3 regions of the Terrabacter aeriphilus genome follow, and region 2 is predicted to be linked to each of the others. Evidence: riboswitches for the same ligand, from Rfam matches in the RefSeq annotation. Region 2 holds a riboswitch; each other region holds the start of a gene.
What was found. Region 2 has a riboswitch for cyclic di-AMP ahead of ABD979_RS13415 (C40 family peptidase). Riboswitches for the same ligand answer to the same signal wherever they lie in the genome.
Positions count from the first base shown of each region.

Region 1 (9,403 bases), on a different contig from region 2:
AAGGTCGCCCAGGCCGCGCGTGATGGGCTGCAGCACGGCGCGCACGGGCGCGACGACCACCGACAGCGGGCCGTATGCCGCGTCGTCGGGGTCCGGGTGCGCGACCCGCCGCAGCACCGCGAGCCGGCGACCGACGGTATCGCTCCGCGGCGACAGACGTTCGTGCGGGAGCGTCTCCCAGCTCGGGAACACGGCGACGGCGTCGCGGGGCAGGAAGGCCTCGAGCGCCACGGCGAGGTCGTCGGCCTCACGCGTGGTGGCCGTGACGACGAGGAGCGGCCCGGACCCCACGCCGGCCCGCGCGAGGGCGGCGACGAGGAACGGTCGCGTGCCGTCGCTGCCCGAGACGTCGAGCAGCTGCGCGTGGCCCAGCTGCTCGAGCACCCGCCGCGGGGCGGGCTCCGCCTGCCACGCGTCGAGGAGGCCTGAGAGGTGGGCCGGCGAGCCGGTGGTGGTGGCCATGAGCGGAGGTCCCAACGTGTCGAAGGCGGTCAGGTGCCACCGGCCGCGGTGGGCGGCACCGTTCCCGGACAGCACGGACGCGCCGTCACGGGGACGGCACGCATCTGCCCCACTCTAATCGCGCCCACCGACCGTCCACCGACCGCCCGGACGGGCAGCCCGGACGCGCCCGGACCTGCCCGCAGCCGCCCACGTCGGCCCGGACGGGGCCGACCGGCGCCCGCACGACACGTCCGACGGCTCGTCACCGGCTCACGGCGTGTCGGACCGGGGCGCGACCGTCGGGGCGGCCCGCGGCTCGGGACGACGGCAGCGGCCCAGCGCGCGCATGACGGTCGCGGATCACGCTGCAGCAAAAGGACGTTCGGCGGGGTGACCGTGCTCCTCCAGGAGTCGGCCGCGGTGCGGGCGTGGCCCGGCTGACGCCCTTCGCGGCGGTCTCGTCGAGGCGGACAGGTCGTGGATGCCCGTTTTGCACCGCCCGGACACCCGCTCGTACAGTGAGTCCCCGTCGTGCTCGTCCGGCCCTCGCCGACGAGCACTCACAGCCCGCCCCGACGGCCTCCCTCATCGGCCGCAGGGTCCCGCTGCACGGCGCCGGCTCAGGCCGGGGCCGCCGCGACGCGTCGCCCCCGACGCGACGCCGCTGGACGCCTGACCTGCGTCCCGCACCGGCCTCGACCGACCCTCCGGGCGAGAGCCACGCGCCGCACCCGTCGGCCGGTCGCCCCCACGGCCGGGCCGAGGCTCGGCCGCGCCCTGCGGCCCGCGTGCGACGCCCTCCGAAACAGATCCCCTCAAGGTGGTACCCCCTCATGTTCGAGTCCACTCGTCGCAAGACCCTGGCCGCTGCAGGCCTCTGCGCGGCCGTCGTGCTCCCGATCGCCGCCCACGCCACGACCGCGGACGCCGCGACCGGTCACGTCCGCTACGGCGTCAACCCCGGTGGCTGGCGCTCCCTCGGGCAGACTGCGCCCGAGGCCTACCGCGCCGCGGTCAGCGCCTACGGTCCACTAGGTTTCATGCGGCTCTGGCCCAACAACTTCACGACGACCTGGCGAGGCGGGCTCATCCCGACGTACGTGTACGACGCGAAGACGGCCGTCTACATCAACCTCGGCTCCGATGTGGCGGGCGTCAACAAGGGCGCGCACGACGCAGCCTTCACGCGCATTCTCCAGACCGCTCCCAAGGACCGCCCGATCTGGTTCTCCTTCGCCCACGAGCCCGAGGGCGACGGCTTCACCGTCGCCGCCTGGCAGCAGGCGCAGATGCGACTGGCCAAGCTCAAGGCTCGCTACGCCCCGGCGAACGTCAAGTTCGCACCGCTGCTGATGGGTTCAACCTTCCACCCGAGCCGCTACAAGGTCTCCGCGTCCGGCAACGTCCCCTGGTCCACGTGGTTCAACTTCGACCTCACCAACGTCGACGCCCTCGGTGCGGACCTCTACCAGTGGGGCAAGAGCGACGCGACTGCGGATGCCGCTGCCACGGTCGTCAACCCGGCCGTCTCGGCCGCAAGGTCGAAGGGCAAGGACCTCCTCGTGGGTGAGCTCGGAGCGCGCAACAACCTCTCCGACGGTGCTCGCGCGAAGTTTCTCCGGGATGCCGTGACGATCTTCGACGCCTCCCCCGCGGTCAAGGCGGCGGCGTACTTCGAGAGTGACAACGGGGCGAAGGGCCCGTGGAACCTGCTGCCGAAGCCCGGAAGCAACTCACCGCACATGCCGCAGAGCATCGCCACCTGGAAGTCCGCGGTCGCCTCGTCGCCGACCTCCTGACCCGATTGGGAACCGGTGTGACCGCCGGGGTCCGAGGCCACTGCGCCTCGGACCCCGGCATCACGCATTCCACCTCCGGCGACTCCCCCCGCATGGCAGGCTGGTCACGCGGGTGGGCGCAAAGGGGGAGGAAAGACGTTGACATCGTTGACTGCTGCCGTTCGGACGACGGCGCCACGGATCGTCGTGGAGGGGGCTGCCGCGGCGGACCTGGAACTGGTGCGCGACGGCGTGCGGCTCCCCTGGCGCCTGCTCGGCGGCCGCGTCGAGCCCGGCACCGACGTGGCCGGCGGCCGCACGGCCGACCCGTCGGCCACGGCTGGGGCCCGCCGGCTCACGGTCGAGGTGGCGGACGGCGACGTCGCACTGGCACCGCTCGTCGACAGCGGACGCCTCGTGCTCACCGACGCGACGTGCCTGCCGCTGGCCGAGCTGCAGCGGACCGAGCTGGAGCGCGGCGAGGGCGTCGACGGCCGTGAGCGGCTGACGGTGAGCGGTGAGCTCGTCACCGACCCGAGGGCGCCGATCGCCGACTGGCTGCACCCCGGCGCGACGCTCGTGCTGGCCCAGCGACCACTGCTCGCCGACGAGGTGACCGGTCCACTCGTCGTGCTCGCACCGAGCTCCCCGACGCCACAAGGCATCCCGGCCGGCGTGTTGCGTGCGGCCCTCCTCGCGACGGCCGCGACCCACCCCGACGTCACGGTCGTCGACGCCCCGGTCTGGTGGCGCGACGCCGACAGCGACGCCGCCCTCGTCGCGGCCGTCGCGCACTCCGCCGGCTCACCGGTCCGCGTGCTCGCCCACAGCGACCCGGCGTGGCTCGCGGCAGGGGCCGCGCTCGACCGGGGGCTCGAGCCCGCGGGCCTGCACCCGGCCGTCCGCACCGTGCTGCTCCGGTGGCGCCCGCCGCGCACCCGCCGCGGCGTCGTCGTCCTCCTCACGGGCCTCTCCGGGTCGGGAAAGTCCACGCTCGCCTCCGCCCTCGTCGAGCGCATCGAGAGCGAGGGGGCGCGCAGCGTCAGCCTCCTCGACGGTGACCTCGTGCGCCGGCTGCTGTCGTCGGGGCTCGGCTTCGACCGCGCCGGGCGTGACGCCAACGTGCTGCGCATCGGCTTCGTGGCCGCCGAGGTGGCCCGGCACGGAGGAATGGCCGTCTGCGCCCCCATCGCCCCCTTCGCGCAGACCCGGGCCGAGGTCCGCCGGATGGTCTCCGAGGTCGGCGACTTCGTCCTCGTGCACGTCGCCACCCCGCTGGAGGTGTGCGAGCAGCGCGACCGCAAGGGCCTCTACGCCCAGGCGCGGGCCGGGTCCCTGCCGGAGTTCACCGGCATCTCGTCGCCCTACGAGGCGCCGGTCGACGCCGACGTCGTCGTGGACACGACGGGACGCAGCCTCGAGGAGTCCCTCGAGCAGATCGTCGAGCACCTGCGCGACGGAGGGTGGATCGGATGAGCTTCGACCCGCTGCTCACGATCGCCTCGCTCGGCATCGGCATCATCGTCGGGCTCACCGGCATGGGCGGTGGCGCCCTCATGACGCCGATGCTCGTGCTCTTCTTCGGCGTGCCGCCGCTCACGGCCGTCTCGAGCGACCTCGTCGCGGCCGCGGTGATGAAGCCCGTCGGGTCGATGGTGCACCTCCGCCGGGGCACGGTGAACCTCGCGCTCGTCAAGTGGCTCTGCATCGGGTCGATCCCGAGCGCCTTCGTCGGCGTGCTCATCCTCAACCGCCTCGGCTCCGGCGCGGCCGCCCAGCACTGGCTGCAGGTCGCCCTCGGGGTGGCCCTGCTGCTGGCCTCGGCCGGACTCATCGTGCGGGCCTACCTGCGCCTGCTCGAGCGGGCGCGCCGACTCGACGGCAGCGCCGCGCCCCTGCCGCCCGGCCCGCCCACCGTGCGGGTCCGCATCTGGCAGACCGTGCTCGTGGGCGCGGTCGGCGGCATCGTCGTCGGCATGACCTCCGTGGGGTCGGGCTCGCTCATCATCATCGCGCTCATGGCGATCTACCCCAGCCTCAAGGCGAGTGAGCTCGTCGGCACCGACCTGCTCCAGGCCGTGCCGCTCGTGGCCTCCGCCGCCATCGGGCACATGCTGCTCGGCGACTTCCACCTCGACCTGACGCTCTCGCTCCTGCTCGGCTCGATCCCCGGCGTCTGGATCGGCGCCCAGCTCTCGGCGCGTGCCCCGGGCGGCCTCGTGCGCCGGGCGCTCGCCTTCGTGCTGCTCGCCTCGGCCCTCAAGCTGCTCGGCGTGCCCAACACGGCCACCGGGATCGTCCTGCTCCTGGCCCTGCTCGTCGGGCCGCCGGTGTGGTTCGCCGCCCGGCGCCGCCACGGCCTGCCCGCCTTCTCCGGCCGGCTCGCGCACCGCTCGACCGCCGTGCCCCACGCCGCACCCGGGTCCACCTCCGAGTCCATCTCTGAGTCCATCTCCGAGTCCGGTTCCGAGGCTCGGGCACGCGTCACCGAAGCGGGCGACGCAGCCCACTGACACGACCATGACGGGAAAACGGTGTGATCCGCGTCACACCTGGCACGGGTCCGCTCTCACAGCGTTCCTGAGCACGCGCGCGTGCTCAGGAACGGGGGTGCGGACGGTCCGTGGGTCCTGACCGGATCGTCCGGATTGGTGTCATCTGCCCGTTCCCATCGGACCTGTCGTGACCTGTCCCCGTGTGCAGGGGTCCGCTAGGGTTCCGTTCGCCTTCACACACATCGCCTAATCCCGGAGCCCTCGAGGCCTCCCGGGAGCCGGGGACCCACCGTTCCCTCGGGGTGAATCAGGAGCCTCCTCCTGTAGGGCGCCATCCGGCCCGAACCCGTCAGCTAACCCGGTCGGCAGCCTAGGAGACCTGGAGCAGACATGCGCACCACCCCTCGCTTCGCCCTGCCCGCGCGCAGATCCCCCCACCGCTTCACCCTCGCCGCCCTCGGCCTCGCCGCGGCCGGCTCGCTCGTGGCCACCCTCGCCGTGCCGGCGCAGGCCGCCACGGCGACCGCACTGCCCGGCGGCAAGATCTACGCGGGAGCCGCCGGCGACACCGCGACGATGCAGTCCAAGACCGGCACGGCGGTCGGCATTCACAAGTACGGCACCTTCGAGGGCTCGGTCCCCACCGGCCGGATGGTGACGGCCAACACGTCGGCGAACTGGAGGACCGTCGCCAACGCCAAGTCCGGCTCGGCGCTGTACGCCAATATCGTCCGTTGGGCGACGACGATCAAGGCCCGGAGCGGCCTCACGCTCCTGGCGTTCGGCCACGAGCCGGAGGTCCTGGCGAAGTCCTCGCTCGGCACCCCGGCCGAGTACCGCGCAGCGTTTGCCCGGGTCGTCACGATCTTCCGGCAGCAGGGCGTCACCAACGTCAAGTTCACCCTCCAGCTGACGGCTTGGTCCTACCGCACCAAGCCGTCAGACCGCGCGTACGCCGCGAACTGGTACCCGGGCGACGCGTACGTCGACGTCGTCGGGGCGGACGCATACAACTGGAGCTCGTGCGGAGAGGGCAAGGGCGCCTGGGTCGAGCTCAAGACGCTCGTCGATCCCGTCCTCGCCTTCGCGAAGCCACGCGGCAAGCTGGTCGCCCTGCCGGAGTTCGGCGTCACCAAGGACGCCCGTCGCGCCACCTGGCTGACGAACGCGAAGAACTACATCATCGCCAACGAGAGCTGGTTCGCGGCGGTCTACTACTTCAACCGCCCGCCGACGAACAAGAACAACCTCAACTGCTCGTGGGCCCTCACGACGTCGTCGGAGTTCGCCGCCTACGGCTCACTGCTGAAGAACGTCAACTTCGCCGTCTGACCGCCGGCGGACGTGCTGGTGCCGGGAGCACCCGCAGCCGCGGGCACTCCCGGCACCACGTGGTCACGACTGCCCGAAGGCGATCGACCACATGACCTCACGGTCGGACTTGTTGACCGTCGTGGCGGTCACCCCGGCGTGCGTGCCGTCAGAGGTGACGACCGCGCCGGGGTCGGCCGTGAGCGACTCGTAGCGGTACGAACCGCTCGGGTCCTCGAGGTGGTCGCGCAGGACCATGCCCGAGGGCAGGGTCCACGGCGACACCGCCGAGGTCAGCCCGGCCCAGTGCGACACGACCCAGTCACCAGCAGAGACTGCGATCTCGGGCGTCGTGTGCGAGTTCCGGCCTGCATCGACGGCACTCACCGCACGGACGCTGGTGGCGTTCGCGCCGCGGTAGACGGCGAGCTCGAGCGTGCCTAGCCGGTAGGCGCTCGGGTCGTCGAACCGCACCGTCTTGCCCACGTCCGCCGCGTCGGCGCTCTTGCGCCACACGGTCGAGGTGACCGAGCCGTTGGTAACCGTCGCCACCTGGGTCCAGCCGGTCACGCCGGTCGGCCCCGAGAAGGTGGCCACCGTCGGACGCGAGAACATCAGGAGCATCAGATCACCGGCCTGGGTCCCCATCGGCACCGCCGCGGCCTTGAACTTGGCCGCGCCGGGAGCCGAGTGGTTCGCCCCGACGAACGTCGTGCTGCTCGAGGGCAGCGTCACGACGACGTCCTTCGTCAGCGTGCCGGTGAGGCCCTTGTCGTCGGTCACCGTCAGCGTGACGGAGTAGGTCCCCGATGCGGCATACGGGTGCGAGGGCGTCTTGCCCGTGCCCGTGCTGCTGTCACCGAAGTCCCACGCGTAGGACGCGATGGTCCCGTCCGAGTCGATCGACGCCGAGGCGTCGAAGCCGCACGTCGCGCCGGAGCACGACGACCCGAACGCCGCCGTCGGCGCCTGGTTGACCGGGACCGTCACGACGACGTCCTTCGTCAGCGTGCCGGTGGCGCCCTTGTCGTCGGTCACCGTCAGCTTCACCGGGTAGGTCCCCGACGCGGCATACGGGTGCGAGGGCGTCTTGCCCGTGCCCGTGCTGCCGTCACCGAAGTCCCACGCGTAGGACGCGATGGTCCCGTCCGAGTCAATCGACGCCGAGGCGTCGAAGCCGCACGTCGCGCCGGAGCACGACGACCCGAACGCCGCCGTCGGCGCCTGGTTGACCGGGACCGTCACGACGACGTCCTTCGTCAGCGTGCCGGTGGCGCCCTTGTCGTCGGTCACCGTCAGCTTCACCGGGTAGGTCCCCGAGGCGGCATACGGGTGCGAGGGCGTCTTGCCCGTGCCCGTGCTGCCGTCACCGAAGTCCCACGCGTAGGACGCGATGGTCCCGTCCGAGTCGCTCGACGCCGAGGCGTCGAAGCCGCACGTCGCGCCGGAGCACGACGACCCGAAGGCGGCCTTGGGTGCCTGGTTGAGGGGCGGGCCGGCGAAGAGGAACATCGAGCGGCTCGACCACGACGTGCCGTCGACGGCGGGGCCGCTGATCGCGACCGGGCTCCCCGTGACGGACGCCCCGTCCCAGCCCGCCTTGTAGAGCGTGCTGTCGGTGCGCGAGGCGAAGTACACGCTGTCGCCGGCGACGAAGATGCCGCGGACGTTGCGCAGGTCGACGGAGCTGGGCACCGTGTTCGTGCGCTCGTCGACGATCCCGCTGTCGGGCGAGAACCAGCGCCAGAAGAGCCGGCTGTCACCGTAGAGCGTGTAGTAGAGCCGACCCGCGTTGTAGAACATGCCGGTCAGGTTCGGGATCTGCCCGTAGAGCGTCGGCAGGTTGCCGTCGAACGTACCGCCGAGGTTGTTGTCGACGGTCGCCCAGGCTGGGTCGTGGTACGGGTTGATCTGCATCGCAGGTCCCCACGTCGTGCCCGTGAAGGTGCGCGAGTAGAGGTAGCCGTCGGTCTGCGCGTAGAACACCTTGTTGCCGACCATGAAGGCGCCCCGGGTGTTCGACCACGCGATGCCACCGTCGGCGGCGGGCTCCGGTGCGGACGAGGCAGCCGTCGCGGTGAGACCGACGCGGCTGAGCGTGTCAGACGCCGCGGGCGGCGGCGTCGGGACACCGGCCCGGACGATCTCGATGCCGTTGACGAGCGGGTTCTCCACGACGTGCGTGAAGTCGAGCGTCACCTGGCCGCTGGCCGGCACCGTGAGGTCGATGGACTTCATCGTCCCCTTCTGGTCACCGACGTCGCCCACGATGTCGTAGTTCGTCAGCCAGGGGCTGCCGTTCGCGCTGACGCTGAAGACGCGCGAGCCGGCGGTGCTCGTGCACGAGCAGCGATTGGCGAGGTAGAGCCGAACCTGCACGTCCGTGCCGGCCGCGATCGGGAACGTCCACCGCATCTCGTTGGCGTCGCCCGGGTCCCACCGCTCGCTGTCGAAGATCGACGACGGGGTCGAGCTCGGCACGGACGGGTCGAGGGCCGCACCGCTGCCCCAGCCGGCCGCGTTGCTGCCGTCGTTGTGCAGCGGGCTCGAGCCGCTGTCGTCGGCCCAGTCGGGACCGTTGTCTAGGGCGGCGATCGCGCCGCCACCGGCGTTGACGCGGTAGAGCACGTTGGTGCTCGTGGCGCCGCCGACCGGACCACCCATGAAGACGCTGCCCGGGAGGGCGCCGACGTTCGTCTGTGCGAGCGCCACGCCGCCGGCATATGGGAACAGGGCGATCTTCTTGCGGAGGTACTTGCGGTTGCCGACCCAGTCGGTGTTGGAGCCGACCCACAGCCCCTCAGCCGTGGCCAGGACGGCGTAGACCGCCTTTCCCGGAGGATTGCGCCCGGGGTTCCACTGCAACGGGCGGCCGCTCACGGGGTCGAGAGCAACGAGGCCGGGGCGCGGCACGGCGCCTGGACCAGCGTAATCGCTGCCGTACGGGTTGTTGCCCCAGCGCTGGTGGCCGCCGACGTACACCGCGTTGTCGGTGACCTCCGTGCCCCACATGGTGTCGCCGCCTGTCTCGCTGACCCACGTCGGCTGGATGTCCGCGCCCGTCGCGTACGTCTCGAAGCGCGCTGCCGCGTCGCAGAGGGTGTCGCGCACACCACCACCCGTCGCCGCGACGACGAAGTACGAGCCATCGGGCGAGTAGGAGACGCCGCGAACGTAGGAGTCGAAGGCTCCGTTGAAGCAGTAGGGGTTATAGCGGTTGGTGTTCCAGTCCGGCGTGACGACGGCGGTCGCGCCGGTCGTCGTGATCTGCGCGACCTGGTCTCGGTCGAGGCCGTCGGCCGTGCGGAAGTTGCCGATCGCGACGATGCGGTCGCCCGATGGGCTGACATCGAGGTTCCACGGTCCGACCGGGCC
Region 1 covers NZ_BAABIW010000009.1:170,953-180,355, reverse strand. The annotation lists gene mfd (transcription-repair coupling factor) at 1-462, opposite strand, end outside; gene ABD979_RS05895 (hypothetical protein) at 1,278-2,243, shown strand; gene cysC (adenylyl-sulfate kinase) at 2,391-3,698, shown strand; gene ABD979_RS05885 (sulfite exporter TauE/SafE family protein) at 3,695-4,735, shown strand; cyclic di-AMP (ydaO/yuaA leader) riboswitch at 4,951-5,101, shown strand; gene ABD979_RS05880 (glycosyl hydrolase) at 5,108-6,049, shown strand; gene ABD979_RS05875 (PKD domain-containing protein) at 6,113-9,403, opposite strand, start outside.
Region 1: linked by a shared signal. The riboswitch ahead of ABD979_RS05880 (glycosyl hydrolase) and the one ahead of ABD979_RS13415 (C40 family peptidase) in region 2 are both predicted to bind cyclic di-AMP.

Region 2 (9,403 bases):
ACCTCGTCGCGGAGGACCGGTCGATCGGGATGGGCAGCTCGCCGCTCCTCTTCGAGGTGCTCGACGCCCTCGACGGCCTCGACTCGGACGCCGACGTCGCCTTCGTCCTCACGACCAACCGCGTGGAGGACCTCGAGGTGGCCCTGTCGCAGCGCCCCGGCCGGGTCGACCTCGCCGCGGAGGTGCCGCTGCCGGATGCCGACGGCCGGCTCGAGCTGCTCCGCCTCTACGGCGGCCACCTCTTCGGCGACGAGGCGATGTCCGCGGCCGCCGCCCGTGCCGAGGGCACGACGGCGTCCTTCGCCAAGGAGCTGGTGCGCCGGGCCGTGCTCGCGGCGGCGCTCGCCGACGAGCCCCCGGGCGACGACCACCTCGGCGTGGCGCTTGACGGCTTGCTCTCCGACGCGCAGCGCCTGACCCGGAGCCTGCTCGGCGTGCAGGCCCACGGGGACGACGCCGGGGGCCCTGACGACGGGGTGCCCGTCGGCGCCCTCGGGCGTCCCGGGCGCGCGTCCCGCTCGCCCGGCTGGTTCGCCTACTCGCCGTCCTCGGGATCGATCCACCCGGACTGACGTCGCCGTCGGCGCCGGACCACCGTCGGCCTCGTCGGCCTCGTCGGCCTCGTCGGCCTCGTCGGCCTCGTCGGCCTCGTCGGACTCGTCGCTCGGCTCAGCCGGCGAAGGCGCGCACCGGCATCCCGGGGACGGCGACGCGGGCGCGGAAGAGGGCGCCGGCCGCCGGCTCCGGGTCGTCGAGGTCCTCGCGCGAGGTCGTGACGAACAGGTCGCGGCCGTCGGGGCCGCCGAGCGTGCACGCGGTGACGAGCCGCACCGGCAGCTCGACCTCGTCGACGACCTCACCGTCGGGCGCGTGGCAGCGCACCCGCCCGGCCCCGTTGAGTGCGACCCACACGTTGCCGGCGGCGTCGACGGTCAGCCCGTCCGGGTGGCCCACGTCGTGCGTGACGAACGGCCGTCGGTCGACCAGCTCGCCGTCGACGACGTCGAAGACGTCGGTGCGGCCGGTCGGGGTGTCGTCGTAGTAGGCGAGCCGGCCGTCGGGCGAGAGATCGATGCCGTTCGAGATCGTCACGCTCGGCAGCAGGGTGGTGACGCCACCGCCGGCATCCACCCGGAAGAGCCGCGCGCTGCCGGGCACGCGGTCGTAGCCCATCGTGCCGGCCCACAGGCGGCCCTCGCCGTCGACCCCGCCCTCGTTCATCCGCACCGACGGGTCGTCCCAGAGGTCGAACCACGGTGTCGGCGGCGCGTCCGCCTCGTCCGCGCGGGCGAGCCCGCGCTCGGTGGCCACGACCCAGCCCCCGGCCGTGCGCGGTCGCACGAACGCCGCGACGTCGCCCACGTGCAGGCGGTCCACCGAGCCGTCGGCCCGCAGCGTCAGCACGTCACCGGCGAGCATGTCGACCCACCGGAGCCCGCCCCACGCATCCGCCCAGACCGGTCCCTCGCCGTGGTAGCAGAGCGCGTCGGTCAGCTGCTCCGCGCGCATCAGTCCCACCACACCCCGACGTAGTGGTGCCCCGTCGGCACGCCCGGGGCGTCGACGAGCCAGTCGGCCCCGGCCGCCGGGCCCCCGCTGCTCTGGGTGTCCGCCTCGATCGTCAGGCTGTCGACCTCCTCGGGAAGGAGCGTCGTCACGACGGCCGCGCCACTGGCATACGGCCACTCGTCGTCGGGGAAGGCGTCGAACTCGAGGACGTCGAGCTCGATGCGCACGTCGTGCACCTCCGGGTGCGAGCGGAGGTCGAAGAGCACCCGGCGCACCGCCTCGAGCGGCACGTCCTCGGGCCGGTTCGGCGCGATGCACCACTCGCAGTCGTTCCCGTCGAAGAACTGCTCGAGCGTGACGGCGACCTGGGCGCTCGCTCCACCCCGGCCCCGGACGTGCTCGACGAAGGCGGTCTGCTTGGCGTGGTCCATGAAGGTGTCGGCCCCTGGGGTCGCGGTCATTGCGTCGGCTGGGCGTCGGCTACACTGACGCCGCGTGCCACCGTGCAGGTCCCTCGCGGGCATCCTCCGGCGGCCCGTGCGAGCGTAGCTCAATGGTAGAGCGCCAGCTTCCCAAGCTGGATACGCGGGTTCGATTCCCGTCGCTCGCTCCACGTGACCGGGCGACCGGCCGGGCACCGACCCGGCCGGGCGCCGTCGGCGACCGGGGGGCGCGCCCGACTCCGCCTACCGACCCCGCCTACCGCGGCCTCGTGACCGCATCGGCGAGCGCCCGCCGGGATGCCGGTCGGGGTGTCGGTCCGACTGCAGGTCCGCCCACCCCTGCCGCACGGCGTCGTCGACGCACGCGCTCCGGGCCACCTGACGCTGGTCGTCGAGCAAGCCCCTGCCCAGCGCCGTCCTCAGCAGCTGGTGTGAGGCCACCGGGTCCGGGGTGGGCGGATCGGACGGGTCGGCTCCCCGCGACGCACCACCGGCTCACCCGCGCGGGACGTCGGTCAGGGCGCGGCGCTGGGCGACGAGCGGGCACAGGAAGACGTCGCGGCCCTCGAGGCCGACGACGTTGAGGTGGCGGATGACGTCGCGGTACCCCGTCCAGAACCCGACCTGCGTGTAGGGCACCCCGAGCTCGTCGCAGTGGGCGATGACGAACGGCTGGGCACGCCGGAGGTGCGGACGCGCCATGGACGGGAAGAGGTGGTGCTCGACCTGCCGGTCGAGCCCGCCCATGAGGACCGACGTCAGCCAGCCGCCGCGGATGTTCCGGCTCATGAGGACCTGGCGCCGCAGGAAGTCGAGCTTGAGGGTCGGCGAGACGAGCGGCATGCCGATGTGGTTGGGGGCGAAGGCCGAGCCGAGGTAGAGGCCGAACAACCCGACCTGGACGGCGAGGAACGCCACGGCCTTGGCCGGCGGCAGGACGACGAGGACCAGGGCGAGCAGGCCGCCGAGCCGGAGCGAGAGCAGCGTGAGCTCGACCCAGCGTCGGTCGACCGGGGCCCGGGAGGTCACCCGGCGGATGCCCTCCCAGTGCAACGAGAGGCCCTCGAGCAGCAGGAGGGGGACGAAGTACCACCCCTGGTGTGCGCGCAGCCAGCGCAGCCAGGCGTGCCGCGACGCCGCCACCGGGACGAAGGCGAGCACCCCGGGTTCGATGTCCGGGTCGGTGCCCACCTTGTTCGGGCCGGCATGGTGCCTCGTGTGCTTGCGCTGCCACCAGCCGTAGCTGATCCCGACCAGCAGGTTCGCCACGAACAGGCTGGTCCAGTCGTTCCACCGACCGGACCGGAAGATCTGGCGGTGTGCCGCGTCGTGGCCGAGGAAGGCGATCTGCGTCATGAGCACGGCGAGCACGACGGCGGAGCACAGCTGCCACCAGCTGTCGCCGACCCGGACGAAGACGACCGCCCAGGCCGCGACGAGCAAAGGCGCAGTGGCGAGCCGAGTCCAGTAGTAGCCGTACCGCCGGCGCATGAGCCCCATCTCGGCCACGCGCCGCGCGAGCGGCGTGAACGAGCTCGCCGGCGAAGATGGCGGGGAGGCGACGGGCGTCGACCCCGGCGCCGGCACGTGGCTGTTGTTCATGACTGACCCCAGGCCTCGAAGACGGTGGGCACCGGGGTCTGGGGCGCGCTGTGGGACCAGCGTACCCCCAGCGTGCCGGGGGTACGCTCGTGCGCTGCTCAGACCATCCGGCCCGCGACCCAGCTCGTCGTCCAGATCTTCGAGAGCTGGACACGCTGACCCGGCTTCGGCGAGTGCCACACCTTGCCGCTGCCGGCGTAGAGGCCGACGTGGTAGGCCCGGCCGCCCGACATGAAGAAGATGAGGTCGCCCGGCTGCATGCGCGACTTGCTGACGGCCACGGCCGCGAGCCGCTGCGCGTTGGCGGTGCGGGGAACGCCGACGCCGAGACGGGTGCGGTAGGTGTAGTAGATGAGTCCGGAGCAGTCGAAGGCGGACGGGCCGGCGGCGCCGTAGCGGTAGGGGTCGCCCTGCTGGGCGGCGGCGATGTTGACCGCGTAGCGACCGCGGGCCGCGCGCTGGGCCGGGGTGGTGTAGGCGACGGGTGCGGCGTCGATGGTGACGGGGCCCGAGGCCTCGGCACCTGCGGCGGCCGCCTGCGACGCCCCCCAGTCGGTGACCGACGACGTCGGCGCGCCGCCCGTCCCGAGGACCAGGGCCGCTGCGAGCAGCGGCGTGACCGTCAGGGACTGCCAGGGGATCCGTCGGGCGAGGGCAGAAATGGGCATGGTGAAGTCCTTCCCACGCCTGTGAGGTGAGCTGTCGGGTTCGGGCGGAAGATGCCCGGCCGCAGATGCGGCTTCACCCCGAGGACCGGCGAACCGGCCCGGAAGTGGGTCCCCCACTCCTGTCCGTACGTGTTGCAGGGGGCTGCCCCACCGGTGGACAGGACTCGGCGTCCGGTGGGCCACCCCGGGGGTGCCCGGGGCGATGACCATCCCACAGACGGTGACAGATTGGTCACGAGAAGGCCGCGAAATGACAGATGTTGGCAACAGTTGCCCAACCAATGGGGTACGGGACCGCTCCTGATCGACAGACAGTGCCACGGATCCGGGCCGTCTCGCGGGCCCGGCGGAGGCCGTGCGGTGGACCCCGCAGACGGCGGTCGGTGTCGGGCGCGTCGGTTTTGGACCTGGACGCCCCCGTGTTGCTACGGTGGGCGACGCCTCGCAGGCGTAGTTCAGTAGCAGAACAGCCCTCTTCCAGGGGGAAGACGTACGTGCAATTCGTGCCGCCTGCTCCAGATGCAGAAGGGCCCGGTCACCGCGACCGGGCCCTTCTGCCGTCCCCGGGGCGCCACGGGGCCCACCCTCGCGGCGTCTCCGGGCGCGTGCCGCATTCGTGACCGCGCCGCCTTGCCTTCGTTACCGGCCGGTAGCATCATGGAAGTGACCGGCCAGTAACGTGACGCGCCCGCGGCCGGAACGCGCGGACGCACGACGAGAGACAGAACGCGGAGGGTCCCCATGGGCCACTACAAGAGCAACGTGCGCGACCTCGAGTTCAACCTCTTCGAGGTGCTGGACCGACAGGAGGTGCTCGGCCGGGGGATCTACGCCGACGTCGACGTCGACGCCGCCAAGGACATCCTCGCGGAGGTCTCGCGCCTCGCCGAGCACGAGCTGGCCGACAGCCTGCTCGACAGCGACCGCAACCCGCCGGTCTACGACGCGGCCACGCAGACGGTCACCATGCCGCCGTCGTTCCACCGGTCGTTCCGCGCCTACGTCGACGGCGAGTGGGGCAACCTCGACGTGCCCGCCGAGCTCGGCGGCATGGTCGTGCCGGCCTCGCTGCGCTGGTCGGTCGCCGAGATGGTCTGTGGCGCCAACCCTGCCGTCCACATGTTCACGGCGAGCTACTCCTTCGCCAACCTGCTCTTCCACCTCGGCACCGACGACCAGAAGAAGCTCGCCAGGCACATCGTCGACAAGGCCTGGCACACCACGATGGTGCTGACCGAGCCCGACGCCGGCAGCGACGTCGGCGCCGGCCGCACGAGGGCCGTGCAGCAGCCCGACGGCACGTGGCACATCACCGGCGTCAAGCGCTTCATCACCTCGGCCGAGAGCGACCTCGTCGACAACGTCGTGCACTTCGTGCTCGCCCGCCCCGAGGGTGCCGGCCCCGGCACCAAGGGCCTCAGCCTCTTCATCGTGCCGAAGTTCCACGTCGACCTCGACACCGGTGAGCTCGGCGAGCGCAACGGCGCCCACGTGACGAACGTCGAGCACAAGATGGGGCTCAAGGTCAGCACGACGTGCGAGGTGACCTTCGGCGAGCACGAGCCCGCCATCGGCACGCTCCTCGGCGACGTCCACGACGGCATCGCGCAGATGTTCAAGGTCATCGAGAACGCGCGGATGTTCGTCGGCACCAAGGCGATCGCGACCCTCTCGACCGGCTACCTCAACGCGCTCGAGTACGCCAAGGAGCGCGTCCAGGGCGCCGACCTCACGCAGATGACCGACAAGTCCGCCCCGCGCGTGACGATCACCCACCACCCCGACGTCCGCCGCTCGCTCATGCTCCAGAAGGCGTATGCCGAGGGCCTGCGCGCGCTCGTGCTCTACACCGCGAGCCAGCAGGACACCGTCAACCAGGCCCAGGCCGGCAATCCCACGGTCGCGCTCGAGCGCGGCTCGGACGCCGAGCTCGCCAACCGCCTCAGCGACCTCATGCTCCCGCTCGTCAAGGGGCTCGGCTCCGAGCGGGCGTGGGTGCTGCTCGGCACCGAGTCGCTGCAGACCTTCGGCGGCTCCGGCTTCCTGCAGGACTACCCGATCGAGCAGTACGTCCGCGACGCGAAGATCGACACGCTCTACGAGGGCACGACCGCCATCCAGGGGCTCGACTTCTTCTTCCGCAAGATCGTGCGCGACAAGGGCCAGGCCCTGCAGCACGTGGCCGGGCAGATGCAGGAGTTCGCCAAGAACCTCGGCGGCTCGCTCGACACCGAGCGGGAGCTGCTCGGCCGGGCGGTCGAGGACGTGCAGGGCATCGTCGGCCACATGATCGGCGACCTCGTCAAGAGCGACCCCCGCATGGGCGGTGACGCGGCCAACCTCTACAAGGTCGGCCAGAACACCACGCGCCTGCTGCTCGCCGCCGGTGACCTCGTCGTCGGCTGGCTGCTGCTGCGCCAGGCCGAGGTCGCCCAGGCGGCGCTCGAGCGCGGCGCGTCCGGCAAGGACGCCGACTTCTACCGCGGCAAGGTGGCAGCGGCCTCGTTCTACGCCAAGAACGTGCTGCCCAAGCTCGCCGCCGAGCGCGCCATCGCCGAGGCCACCGACAACGACCTCATGGACGTGCCCGAATCGGCCTTCTGACAGGCCCGCCCCGGCCCCGGCTCCGGGGCCGGGGCGGGTCAGAGGGTGCGCTGGTAGGAGGGGCTGAGCTCGACGACGCGGAAGCCGAGCTCCTCGTTGATCGAGACCATCCAGGCGTTCGTGTCGTCGTTGCCGGTCACGACGCGCCTGCGCCCCGGGTGGTCGGCCTGCAGTCGTCGCAGGTTCTCGAGCTTGACGGCCATGCCGAGGCGGTGGCCCCGGTGGTCGCGGTGCACGAGCGTGCCCCACTGCCAAGCCGTTCCGGGCGCGCCCGAGGGCAGCACGAGGTCGGTGTAGGCGACGACCTCCCCGCTCGCCCGGTGCACGGCCACGGTGGTCAGCCGCACCCGCCCCTGCGCCCGGAACACCTCGAGGTGCTCCTCGTAGCGCGCCGGCGTCAGCGACTCCTCCTCGAAGTCGATGTCGCCCGTGGGCGCGTCGACCGCCAGCTGGTTCATGAGGGCGCACAGCGAGGGGCGCAGGGCGGTCGGCACGCCGCCCACGTGGGTCTCGAGGACGTATGCCGCCTCCCACCTCGCGCGCGCCCGCTCGGCGAGCCCGTCGAGCACGTCGTCCGGCACCGGTAGGTCGAGGTGGCGCATGATCTCGGTGTTGTTGAGCGAGAAGCCGTGCGCCTCGGCGAACCGCCGGGAGGGGTGGCCGTCGGAGTCCGGCGGCACGAGGAAGTCGACGATCACCGTCGAGCGGTCCTCCTCGCGGACCCGCGCCATCAGGCGGTCGACGAGGGCCGTGCCCGCCCCGCGACCCCGGTGGGCCGGGTCGACCGCGACGTCGACCCAGGCCATCGTCGTGTTGTCCTCCATCGGCAGCCACAGCGTCGCGATGCCGACCGCCCTCCCCTCGTCGACCGCGGCCCACATCTCCATCGGCTGCGAGGTGTCGACATGCCGCCACTCGACCACCGTCTCGGCCAGTGAGGGCGGCTCGTTCCACGGTCGCTCGTGACCCTTGCTGGCGCAGAGCACCTCGTGGGCGCGGGCGCACACGGCGTCGTCGTGGACGTCGACGGGGATCGTCTCCATGCCTTGACCGTAGGGGCCGGATCCTCGGAGCACCAACGAGTTTCGGCTCCCGTCGTCACGGCCCGACGTCACCGGGCGAGGTCACCGGGCGGGGTCACCGGGCGGGGGCCCCACCCTGCGGTCGGGTCGCCCGCAGCAGGAGCAGGCCCACCCCGAGCACGGCGAAACCGACGAGCGGTGTGACGTCACCGACGAGGAAGAAGACGGGCCGGTTGCCGAGCACGTCGACCCCGACGATCGAGACGACGAGGATGCCGAAGAAGAGCACGACGGCTGACACGACAGCCAGCGGGTCGACCCACCGGGGCGCCGGTCTCGCTGGGCTGGACGGGCTCGCCGGGCTCGCCGACCGGGGGCTGCGGTCGAACCGCACGAACACCGCGACGAGCACGGCCGTCACGGACGCGAGCACGGCGAAGAGCAGCGGCCGCGTCACCCACCACGCCAGGGTGCCCGTCACCGGCTGTGACACCCCGACGGCCCGCGCCGCGAGCAGCACCGTCAGGAGCCCGGTCAGGTGCCAGAGGAACGCCGTCATGGCGAACGGCCCGGCCACCACCACGGCGCGCCAGGCAGGCGGCCGCGCGAGCACGCGCGTCATCGGCGGGCGCAGCAGCACGGCGAGGCCGCAGATGCCGAACCCCTGGGCGAGCAGGGCGACGGTCGGCGGCGCCATGTTCGAGACGGCCTCACCGGGCAGGCCGACCATCGAGACCGGGTAGGGCCCGAGCCCGACGAGCAGGCCCATGGCCGCGAACCCGCCGATCGCCATGGCCCATCCGCGTCGGGTCGTGAGCAGGCCGTCGCGCCAAGCGAACCCGAGCTGGTGGAGGGCGAGCCACACGAGGGCGAAGTTGAGGTTGCCGACGAGTTCGGGTCCTCCCCCGAACCGCACCAGGTCGACGAGGCACGCCGCGGTGACGAGCGCCGCGACGACGCGCAGCCCCCAGCGCCGGTGCAGGTCGCGCATCAGCGGCGCGAAGGCGCACGCCCCCAGGTAGATCCCGACGAACCAGAGCAGCTGCGGCACGAGCACGAGCGCCTCGCGCGCGATCCGGCCGACGTCGCCCGGCCGGGAGGTCAGTCCCGTGAGGTGGGCCGCGGCGCCGATCGCCGCCCAGACGACGAGGAACGCGAGGGTGGGGCGCAGCAACCGCAGGGCGCGCGCCCGGAAGAACGCGGCATACCGGCCGGGGCCGTCGGGATGACGGCGCTCGAGCGACTCGAGGGTGTGCGCGTGCGCCACGCCGCCGACGAGGAAGAAGAGCGGCATGACCTGCAGCAGCCAGGTGAGGGGCTGCAGCGCGGGGACCTCGGCCAGCGCGTTGGCGATGCGCCCGTCGGGCGTGATGTCGACCATGAGCCAGTGCCCGAGGACGACGACGAACAGGGAGCCGACCCGCATCAGGTCGACCCAGCGGTCGCGCCCCTCCGGCGTCGCCGCGGCGATCGCGTCGGCCGACCGGGGCGTGGCGCGCGCGGGGCCCGACGAGCGGGGCCGGGGGCGAGTCTGGCTCACCCACCCATCGAAGCA
Region 2 covers NZ_BAABIW010000017.1:80,733-90,135, reverse strand. The annotation lists gene ABD979_RS13440 (AAA family ATPase) at 1-572, shown strand, start outside; gene ABD979_RS13435 (SMP-30/gluconolactonase/LRE family protein) at 670-1,509, opposite strand; gene ABD979_RS13430 (hypothetical protein) at 1,509-1,970, opposite strand; tRNA gene ABD979_RS13425 (tRNA-Gly) at 2,049-2,122, shown strand; gene ABD979_RS13420 (fatty acid desaturase family protein) at 2,448-3,554, opposite strand; gene ABD979_RS13415 (C40 family peptidase) at 3,653-4,222, opposite strand; cyclic di-AMP (ydaO/yuaA leader) riboswitch at 4,227-4,372, opposite strand; tRNA gene ABD979_RS13410 (tRNA-Gly) at 4,667-4,740, shown strand; gene ABD979_RS13405 (acyl-CoA dehydrogenase) at 4,964-6,826, shown strand; gene ABD979_RS13400 (GNAT family N-acetyltransferase) at 6,865-7,869, opposite strand; gene ABD979_RS13395 (acyltransferase family protein) at 7,964-9,388, opposite strand.

Region 3 (9,403 bases), on a different contig from region 2:
GTTGCGCTCCGGCGACACGACAGGCGCGTGGGGTGTCGCTGCCCGAGCGGTGCTCGTCGCCGCGGTCGCGGCCTTCTGCTGGCTGGCGACGAGCCTCGGCGGTCGGCTGCAGCACCTCGACGTGGCGACGCCGGCCGGCGTGCTCGCGGCGTTCGGCGCCGGGGCCACCGGCGCCGTCTGGGTCGGCCACACCGTCGGGCTGCTCGCCGACGACCTCCCCACGGCCCTCACGGCCGGGGGACCGGTGCTCGTCGGCGTCGCCGTGGCGACCGTGCTCGGCGCGCTGGCCGTCGAGGGCCTAATGCCGGTCCGCTCCCTCGCGCTCGCCGGCGTGGCCGCGCTCGCGCTCGCGCTGCCCTGGGGGCTCGAGCCGCTCGGCGCGCTGCTGCTGCTCATCGCGTTCGCGCCGCTGCTCAACCAGCCGGAGCCTCACGCCCCGTGACACCTGGACCTGCCTCACCCGACGAACCCGTCGAACCCGTCGAACCGGTCGCCCGCACCGAGCGCAGCGTCCGCAGCAGCAGGCCGAGCGCCACGAGCTGGCTCACCGCGACGAGCACGACGAGCCACGTGATCGAGCGGTCGTAGAGCCACCCGGAGACGAGCCCGCCGACGATCGCGAACGCTCCCTGGATCCCGGCGAAGACGCCGTAGGCGCTCGCCCGCCTGGGCGCGTCGACGACCTCGGCGACGAGCGCCTTCACCGTCGAGTCCTGGATGCCGTAGGCCAGGCCCCACACGGCGACGCCGGCGAGCGCGACCCAGGCGGTGCGGGTCAGCGCGAGCACCGGAACGAGGGCGACGAGCACGGGCACGACGGTGAGCACGGCCGCGCCGCGGCGGTCGTAGACGAAGCCGACACCGAGGGCGGCGAGCGCCTCGACGGCCATGGCGCCGGAATACACGACGGGCACCGCGGCCACGGGCAGGAGGCCGGCGACGGTGAGGTGGTAGCCGAGGATGCCGAAGGTCACGAGGCCGCCGGTCATGAGACCGGCGGCGACGGCATACGCGAAGAAGGCGCGCGGCAGCTGCGACCCGACGGCGTCGGCGAACCAGCCACGCATGCCGTGGCGTGGGGCGCGGCCGTCGGCGCGCGGTGGGCGGGCCGGGCCTGCTGGGGTGGCGGTGGCGGGAGCGGGGTCGTAGACGGACGGGTCGGGCACGCGCGCCCGCAGGACGGCGAGGAGCACCATCGCGACCGCACCGGGCACGGCGAGGACGAGCAGGCCGGGCCAGATGGCGCCCGCGGCGGCGACGACCGCGGCCACGACGAGCGGCCCGGCGAAGGCGCCGAGCTGGTCGAGCGCCTTGTGCACGCCGAAACCGCGGCCGCGGCCGACCGAGGCCGCCACGTGCGCGAGCAGCGCCGACTTCGACGGGCTGCGGACCGCCTTGCCCGATCGCTCGAGCAGGATCAGCACGGCCGCGAGCGCGAGGCCCGCTCCGCCGACGAACGGCGTGACGGCGAGGAGCGGCACGCAGACCGCCGTGAGCCCGTAGCCGACGATCGTGAGGCCCCAGTAGCGACCGGTGCGGTCGGCGAGCGGCCCGAAGACGAGCCGGAGCACGAGCGCCATGGCCTCGCCGGCGCCGGTCACGAGCCCGACGACGAGGGCGGTGGCCCCGAGGGAGGCGAGGAGCGGGCCGTACATCGCACGGGCGCCCTCGTAGACCATGTCGGCGGCGAGGCTGACGAAGCCGAACCACCAGACGACACGCCACGCCGACCAGCGGCCGGCGGGAGGTCGCTGGGCGTCGGGCTCGGTCACGCGGCGAAAGGTAGCAACCCCGGCTGCGAGCGCGGCCTAGCCTGAGGGGGTGAGCAACCCGGAGCGTCACCCCACCGAGGTCGTCTGCAGCGAGAACCCGCCGCCCCCGCACGCCGTGGCGCCGCGGAGGTCCGACCAGCCGGCCGTCCTGCTGCCCTACCGCGAGGTGCCGCTCGGCGGTCCGCGGGCGATGCCGGTGCGTCGCAGCCTGCCGCAGCGCGAGCGCTCGCTCATCGGCGCGTGGTGCTTCGTCGACCACTACGGGCCCGACGACGTGTCACGGACGGGCGGCATGGTCGTGCCCGGCCACCCGCACACCGGCCTGCAGACGGTCTCGTGGCTCTTCTCGGGCGAGGTCGAGCACCGCGACACGACGGGGGTGCACGCGTTCGTGCGGCCCGGCGAGCTCAACATCATGACGGCGGGGTCCGGCATCGCCCACTCCGAGTACTCGACGCCCACCACGACCGTGCTGCACGGCGCGCAGCTCTGGGTCGCGCTGCCGGACGCGCACCGCGACACCAGCCCCGGGTTCGAGCACTACGCCCCGCCGGTGACGCGCTACGGCGGTGCGCGGGTGCTCGTCTTCCTCGGCACCCTCTTCGGCCAGACGTCGCCCGTGACGATGTTCAGCGACCTCGTCGGGGCCGAGGTGACGCTCGAGGCCGGCGCCTCGCTCGCCTTCGACGTCGACCCGGCCCACGAGCACGGACTGCTCTGCGACGCCGGCCGGCTCACCGTCGACGACGTGACGGCCGAGCCGGGCGAGATCGCGTTCGCGGCCACCGGGGCCGAGCAGCTGCGCGTGACGGCCGGGGCGGACGAGCCGGCGCGGTTCCTCGTGCTCGGCGGGGCGCCCTTCGGCGAGCAGATCGTCATGTGGTGGAACTTCATCGGCCGCAGCCACGACGAGGTGGTCGGGTTCCGAGAGGACTGGCAGCGCGAGCGCGAGCAGGCACAGCAGGGCGAGGCGCGGGCCGCCGTGTCGCGGTTCGGCGCCTTCCCCGAGGCCTGGGAGCACACCCTCCCGGCGCCCGGCCTGCCCAACCTCAGGCTCCGCTCCCGCGGCTGACCCGGGCCTCCCCCCACGCCGACCGGGGCGCGAGGACGGGCCGGGGTTGGCGCGGGGACCGGGCGGGACGAGGATGAGGGTCATGCGCGCGACGACGATCCATGCCCCCGGTGACATCCGCCTCTCCGAGGTGCCGGACCCCACGATCGAGGAGCCGACCGACGCGATCGTGCGCGTCGTGGCGGGCTGCATCTGCGGCTCCGACCTCTGGCCCTACCGCGGCGCGAACCCGATCGAGGCCGGCTCGACCATCGGCCACGAGGCGGTCGGCGTCGTCGAGGAGGTCGGCTCCGCGGTCACGAAGGTGCGGAAGGGCGACTTCGTCGTCATCCCGTTCGTCCACTGCGACAACACGTGCCCGCACTGCCTCGCCGGCATGACCTCGGTCTGCGACCACCAGGGCTGGACCGAGAGCGGCCAGGCCGAGCTCGTCCGCGTCAACCAGGCCGACGGCAGCCTCGTCGCCACCGACGGCATGCCCGACGACGCGCTCATCCCGTCGCTGCTCACCCTCGCCGACGTCATGGCCACCGGCTGGCACGCCGCCGTCTCGTCCCGCGTCGCCCCGGGCGGCACCGCCGTCGTCATCGGCGACGGGGCGGTCGGGCTGTGCGGCGTGCTCGCCGCGCGCGAGCTCGGCGCCGAGAAGATCGTCGCGATGTCGCGGCACGAGCCGCGCCAGGCGATCGCCCGGGCCTTCGGCGCCACGCACGTCGTCGCCGAGCGAGACGACGCCGGCGTCGAGGCGGTCATGGAGCTCACCGGCGGCGTCGGCGCGGACTCGGTGCTCGAGTGCGTCGGGACCGACCAGTCGATGAAGACCGCCTTCCGCATCGGCCGGCCCGGCTCGACCGTCGGCTTCGTCGGCGCACCCCACGGCGTCGAGCTGCCGGTGCGCCAGATGTTCGTGCGCAACGTCGGCCTCGCCGGAGGCATGGCCCCCGTGCGCACCTACCTGCCCGACCTGCTCGAGCGCGTCCTCGACGGCCGCATCGACCCGGGCCGGGTCTTCGACCTTACGCTCCCGCTCGACGAGGTGGCCGAGGGCTACCGCGCGATGGACGAGCGTCGGGCGATCAAGGTGCTCCTGCGCCCCTGACGCCCGCGCGCCGTCCGCAGCGTCCGGACGAGGCGCCTGTGAGACGGAGCGGCCGTTGCCGGGGGCGGTGCTGCCCGTGGCGGGGTACGGGGCGGGCATGACCCGAGCCCGCCCCGAGCCATCCGCCGAGCCGTCGGGAACGAATCCCCGGCGTGAGCGCTGAGACCGACGTGACGGCATACGACACCCCGACGCGCACGCACGCGCGACTCGTCGACACGACAACGCCCAGGCGACCGCGCGGCGTCGCGCTCGTGCTCCACGGTGGCGCGGCGCGCCAGCGGCCGACGCGCGTCAGCCCCACCCAGCTGTCCGTGCTGCGCATGGTGCCCGTGGCGGGTCGCCTCGCCGTCGCCGGCCGCGGCGAGCTCGCCGTGCAGCGGCTGCTCAACTCGAGCCGCGGCTGGGACGCGGAGCAGACGCCGGTCGACGACGTGCGCTGGGCGCTGCGCCAGGTGGCCGAGCGCTGGGGCGCCGACGTTCCCGTGTGCCTCGTCGGCCACTCGCTCGGCGGCCGGGCCGCGCTGCTGGCCGCAGGCGCCGACCAGGTCGTCAGCGCCGTCGCCCTCAACCCCTGGCTGCACCCCACCGAGGGGCGCATCGACCTCACCGGGCGCGACGTGCTCCTCGTGCACGGTGACGAGGACCGCGTGGCCCCGCGGGCGAACGCGGCCGCGGTGGCGCGTGACCTCGCGCGCACGGCCCGGGTCGGCTTCGTCACCGTCTCGGGCGCCAAGCACGCGATGCTCCGGCGCGGTCACGTCTTCGAGCGGCTGGCCGCTGACTTCGCGGTCTCGACCCTGCTCCACCGGCCCGCGACCGGCACCGTGGCGCGCGTCCTGGCCGGAGAGGGATGGCTCGACGCCTGAGCTGTTCCGTGTGCTCCCTGTTTTGCGTAGGTTTGTCACCAAGCTTCGAGATTGCACGTTTTTCTTTTGCTTGATCCCCGTGAGCGCCATACAGTCGAAGGACCCCATGAGACCGGTCCCGACGCAGAAGTGAGGACCTGGATTGGCACCGAGATTCGCGTCAGTCGATGACTACATCGCCTCCTACGACGAGGAGACGCGAACTCAGCTCGCCGGTGTGCGGGACGCCATCCGCGAGGTCGCACCCCAGGCCGGGGAGAAGATCAGCTACGGGATGGCCTCGTTCACCCTCGACGGCAAGCCCCTCATCTACTACGCGGGCTGGAAGAACCACGTCGGGCTCTACCCCGTGCCGACCGGTGACGAGGACTTCGAGGAGGCGATCGGGCCCTACCGCCGGTCCAAGGACACGGTGCGCTTCCCGATCAGCCGGCCGGTCCCGCTCGAGCTGATCGGCGAGATCACCGAGCTGTGCCTCGAGCGCCGACGGGCCAGGTCTGCCGCCGAGGCCGATGAGGCCGCCTCCTGAGGGCTCAGCCGTTCGACGAGCTCTCGGGCGTGCTCTCGATGACCGACAGCACGTTGCCCGCCGGGTCGGTGAACCAGGCGATGAGCGGTCCGCCTCCCCGGAAGACGCCCTGCGGATCGGTCTCCATCGGCGTGCCCTCGTAGCGTTCGAAGACGACGCCGCGCCGCGCCAGCTCCTCGACGGTCGAGGTGATGTCCTCGACGGGGAAGTTGAGGACGGTGAAGCTCGCCGGTGCGTGGTTCGGCTTCGGGTAGACGAGCACACGCCGCTCGCCGCCGTCGGCCGCGAGGTGCAGCGTCAGCATGCCGTTGGCCTCGCTGACCGACAGCCCGAGCGTGTCGGCATAGAAGGTGCGGGCCGCGTCGACGTCGTCGACGGAGAAACCGCTGAACGCGTGGGAGCTCTCGAGCACGGCGGTGCTCCTTGTCGTCGTCGTTGTCGTCGTTGCTGTTGCCGTCGTCGGAGGGGTGGTGCACGGGGGGCGCGGGCGGTCCGGCACCACTCCAGTGAAGCCCGCTCGGAGGCCGCCCGGGGTGCGATCGGGAAAGTTTTTCGCTTGAACCCCAATCCAACCTGCTGGTGGCGGCGAAGCACACCTCGGAGACGGTCGACGACGACCCCGTCTGAGCCCCACGATGGACGGCTCTTGTCTCCTCATCAAGGAGGAAGAACAGATGCGCACCACCACCACTCGGATCGCCGGCGCCACCCTCGCGGCCGGCGCCGCCATGGCCCTCAGCGTCGGGCCGGCCTTCGCGGCCGACGCCTGGGTCAGCGCCAACCTCAAGCCGGTCGCCGGCAGCGACGTCGCCGGGAGCGGCACCGCGATGGTCGAGGTCGACGGCAACCGGATCACCGTGACCATGGCCGCCAACGGCCTGCTGCCCGACAACCCGCACGCCGCCCACATCCACTTCGGGGCCGAGGCCCGCCACGAGTGCCCGGTCCTGTCCGACGACAAGAACGGCGACGGGCACCTCAACACCACCGAGGGCGGACCGGCCTACGGCGACATCGTCGTCTCGCTGACGAAGACCGGCGACACGAGCCCCAAGTCGGGTCTCGCGATCGACCGCTTCGACACCGCGCCCGGCGGCAAGCTGACCTACCAGCGCGGCAGCATCAAGGTCTCCGACGCGGTCGCGACGGCCATCTCGGCCGGCCAGTCCGTCGTCGTCATCCACGGTGTCGACCACAACCACGACGGCAAGTACTCCGGCGACACCAAGAGCGACCTCGACCCGAAGCTGCCCACCGAGGCCACCGACCCGGCCCTCTGCGGCGCCCTGCGCGTCGCCCCGGCCGGCGGCATGCACACCGGTGGCGGCCTGCCCACCGACACCCTGAAGAGCGGCGGCACGAACGACGCCCTCCTCCTCGTCGGTGGCGGCGCGCTCGTCGCGGCCCTCGGCTCCGGCGTCTTCGCGGCCCGTCGCGCGCGGTCGCGCGCCTGATCGGCCGGATCCACCATGCCTGAGCACACCGAGCCGACGCCCCGTCGCACCACCTCCCGTGGTGCGGCCGGGGTGGCGGCCGCCGCGACCGTGATCCTGCTCGTCGTCGGGGTCGTCGCTCTCGTGCTCGGGCTCCGCGGGACGTCCGGACCGCCGCAGCCCGCGGCGGCCGGCGTCCCGACGACGAGCACCATGACGAGCACGGCGCCCACCGCGACGCCGACCACTCCGACGACCAAGAGCACCGCGACGACCCCGAGCACGGCCCGCACGCCGGGCACGGGGACCTCCGGCCCGTCGGCGACCCCCGGTCAGGGCGGGACGCCGGCGGGCGGGACCGGCATCGGGCCCTTCCTCGAGGCGTCCGCCCTGACGTCGATCGAGATCCCGTCGATCGGCTTGCGCTCGAGCGACTTCGTGCCGCTCCACGTGCAGGGCGACGGAACCATCTCGGTGCCCGGAACCGCCCAGGAGGTCGGGCTCTACGACGACGGGCCGACCCCGGGCCAGCTCGGGCCGGCGGTCGTCGCGGCCCACGTCGACACCCCGTCGGGCGTGCCCGGCATCTTCGCCGAGCTCGGCAAGGTCAAGGCAGGCGACGTCGTGAAGGTGTCGCGCCAGGACGGCACGCACCTGACGTTCACGGTCGACCGGGTGGCCAGCTACCGCAAGTCGAGCTTCCCGACCGAGGCCGTCTACAGGGGCGACTTCACCCGCTCGGAGATCCGGCTCGTCACGTGCGGCGGCCCCACCGACGCGCGCAACGAGTACCGCGACAACGTCATCGTCTTCGGCCACCTCACGTCGGGCGCCTGACAAGCCCACCCCCGCGCCACGCCTCTGTGACGTGCGTCTCATTCCCGGGCGGTCCTGGCGAAGGTAAAGGGCTGGTCAAGTACCTCAAAGCCGACAATCGCGGCTGAGCACGGCGCGGCACCGTTACCTTGGCGTGACTTTTGCCAGTTGATTCGTCTACAGTTCCGGGAGTCCGGCCACCGGTCGGACTCTCGTGAGGCGGACCGCCTAGTCCTGTCACCGCCTTCCGGGAGAGCACAGACCTTGTGACAGGAGCGGAGGAACCACACGTTTCTCCGGGCGTCCGGCGCAACGACTTCGGACGCCCTTGGGGTGAAGTCCTTCCACCGGGCCGCGACTCGTTCGCTTCCCGGCCACGGACCGGGCACCTTTCCGCCCGAACCCGACAGCTAACTTCGTAGGCGCGGAGAGGTAGAACCCGTGAACCACGAGACCACCCGCGGGCGCCACCGTGCGCCGGGCCGTCACAACCCACTCAACGAACTCAAGCTCCTCGCCCGCGAGTCGGCCCAGCCGGCGATGAAGGGCGCGGCCGTCGTCGCCGCCACCGGTGGGCTCGTCGCCACCTTCGCGAACCCCGCGAGCGCCGACACCGTCTCGTCGGCGAACGGCGCCGTCGCCGCCGCCGGCGTCGAGGCAGCCCCGGCCGCGGTCGGCCCGGCCGCCGCAGCCGCCACGACCACCGCGCCGAGCGCCCTGTCGAAGATCGGCTTCGCGCCGGCCGTGCAGCAGGCGATCGCCAAGCGCACGCCCACCAAGGTGCGCGTCATCGAGGACGTCCAGGTCAAGGAGCAGCGCGCGGCCGCCAAGGCCGCGAAGGCTGCGAAGAAGGCCGCGCAGAAGGCCGCGGCCGAGCGCGAGGCCTCGCAGCGCGCCTCGCGCGACCTGACGCGTCGCAGCCTGACGAAGAGCACGTCGTCGTCGAAGTCGAGCAGCAACGACTACACGCCGAGCGCCTCCTCGGGCTCGCACTCCTCGCGCAACTGGGCCACCCGTGGCCAGTGCACGTGGGGCGCCCTCAACAAGTGGTACCAGTCCGAGGGCTACTACCCCGGCGGCTGGGCCGGGAACGCCATGGCCTGGGCCTCGGGCGCCGCGAGCGCCGGCTACACCGTGAGCGGCACGCCGCGCGCGCGCTCCATCCTCGTCATGCAGCCCGGCGTCCACGGCTCCTCGAGCGTCGGCCACGTCGGCTGGGTGACGGCCGTCAACGGCAACGAGGTGACCATCGTCGAGATGAACGCCCTCGCCGGTGCGTACAACTACAACACCCGCACGCTGACCGACCAGGGCGGCATGCGCTACATCTACGCGCCGTGACCCACGGGGGTCTGACGCGGTCCCACGCGTTCTGACCCGGTCTCACGCGTTCCGCGAAGGGGAGGATGCCACTGGCGTCCTCCCCTTCGTCGCGCCCGGACGCACCCGGCACACGGCGGCGTGGTGCTCGCCACACGGGCGCCGAGGAATGCGGGGCGACGGCCCGGACTTGTCTTTCGGGTAGGTGGTTGAAGGCTCTACCAGTCCGGTGGGCCTCATCACGTGAGTGACCACCCGTTCGACCGTCGTCCGCGACAGTGAGGAGCAGGCCTGTGTCCACGGCCTTCGAGAGCATCCGCATCGGCCGCTGGGACCTCCCCCAGCGTTTCGTCATGGCACCGCTGACGCGCAACCGCGCCGGCGAGGGCCAGGCGCCCACCGAGCTCAACGCCGAGTACTACGGCCAGCGCGCCAGCGCGGGCCTCATCATCACCGAGGGCACCCAGCCCAGCGCCGTCGGCCAGGGCTACCT
Region 3 covers NZ_BAABIW010000027.1:20,174-29,576, reverse strand. The annotation lists gene ABD979_RS18525 (hypothetical protein) at 1-442, shown strand, start outside; gene ABD979_RS18520 (MFS transporter) at 414-1,772, opposite strand; gene ABD979_RS18515 (pirin family protein) at 1,822-2,844, shown strand; gene ABD979_RS18510 (zinc-dependent alcohol dehydrogenase family protein) at 2,927-3,943, shown strand; gene ABD979_RS18505 (dienelactone hydrolase family protein) at 4,096-4,812, shown strand; gene ABD979_RS18500 (iron chaperone) at 4,955-5,341, shown strand; gene ABD979_RS18495 (VOC family protein) at 5,346-5,753, opposite strand; gene ABD979_RS18490 (CHRD domain-containing protein) at 6,016-6,795, shown strand; gene ABD979_RS18485 (sortase domain-containing protein) at 6,811-7,611, shown strand; cyclic di-AMP (ydaO/yuaA leader) riboswitch at 7,835-8,027, shown strand; gene ABD979_RS18480 (CHAP domain-containing protein) at 8,032-8,931, shown strand; gene ABD979_RS18475 (alkene reductase) at 9,204-9,403, shown strand, end outside.
Region 3: linked by a shared signal. The riboswitch ahead of ABD979_RS18480 (CHAP domain-containing protein) and the one ahead of ABD979_RS13415 (C40 family peptidase) in region 2 are both predicted to bind cyclic di-AMP.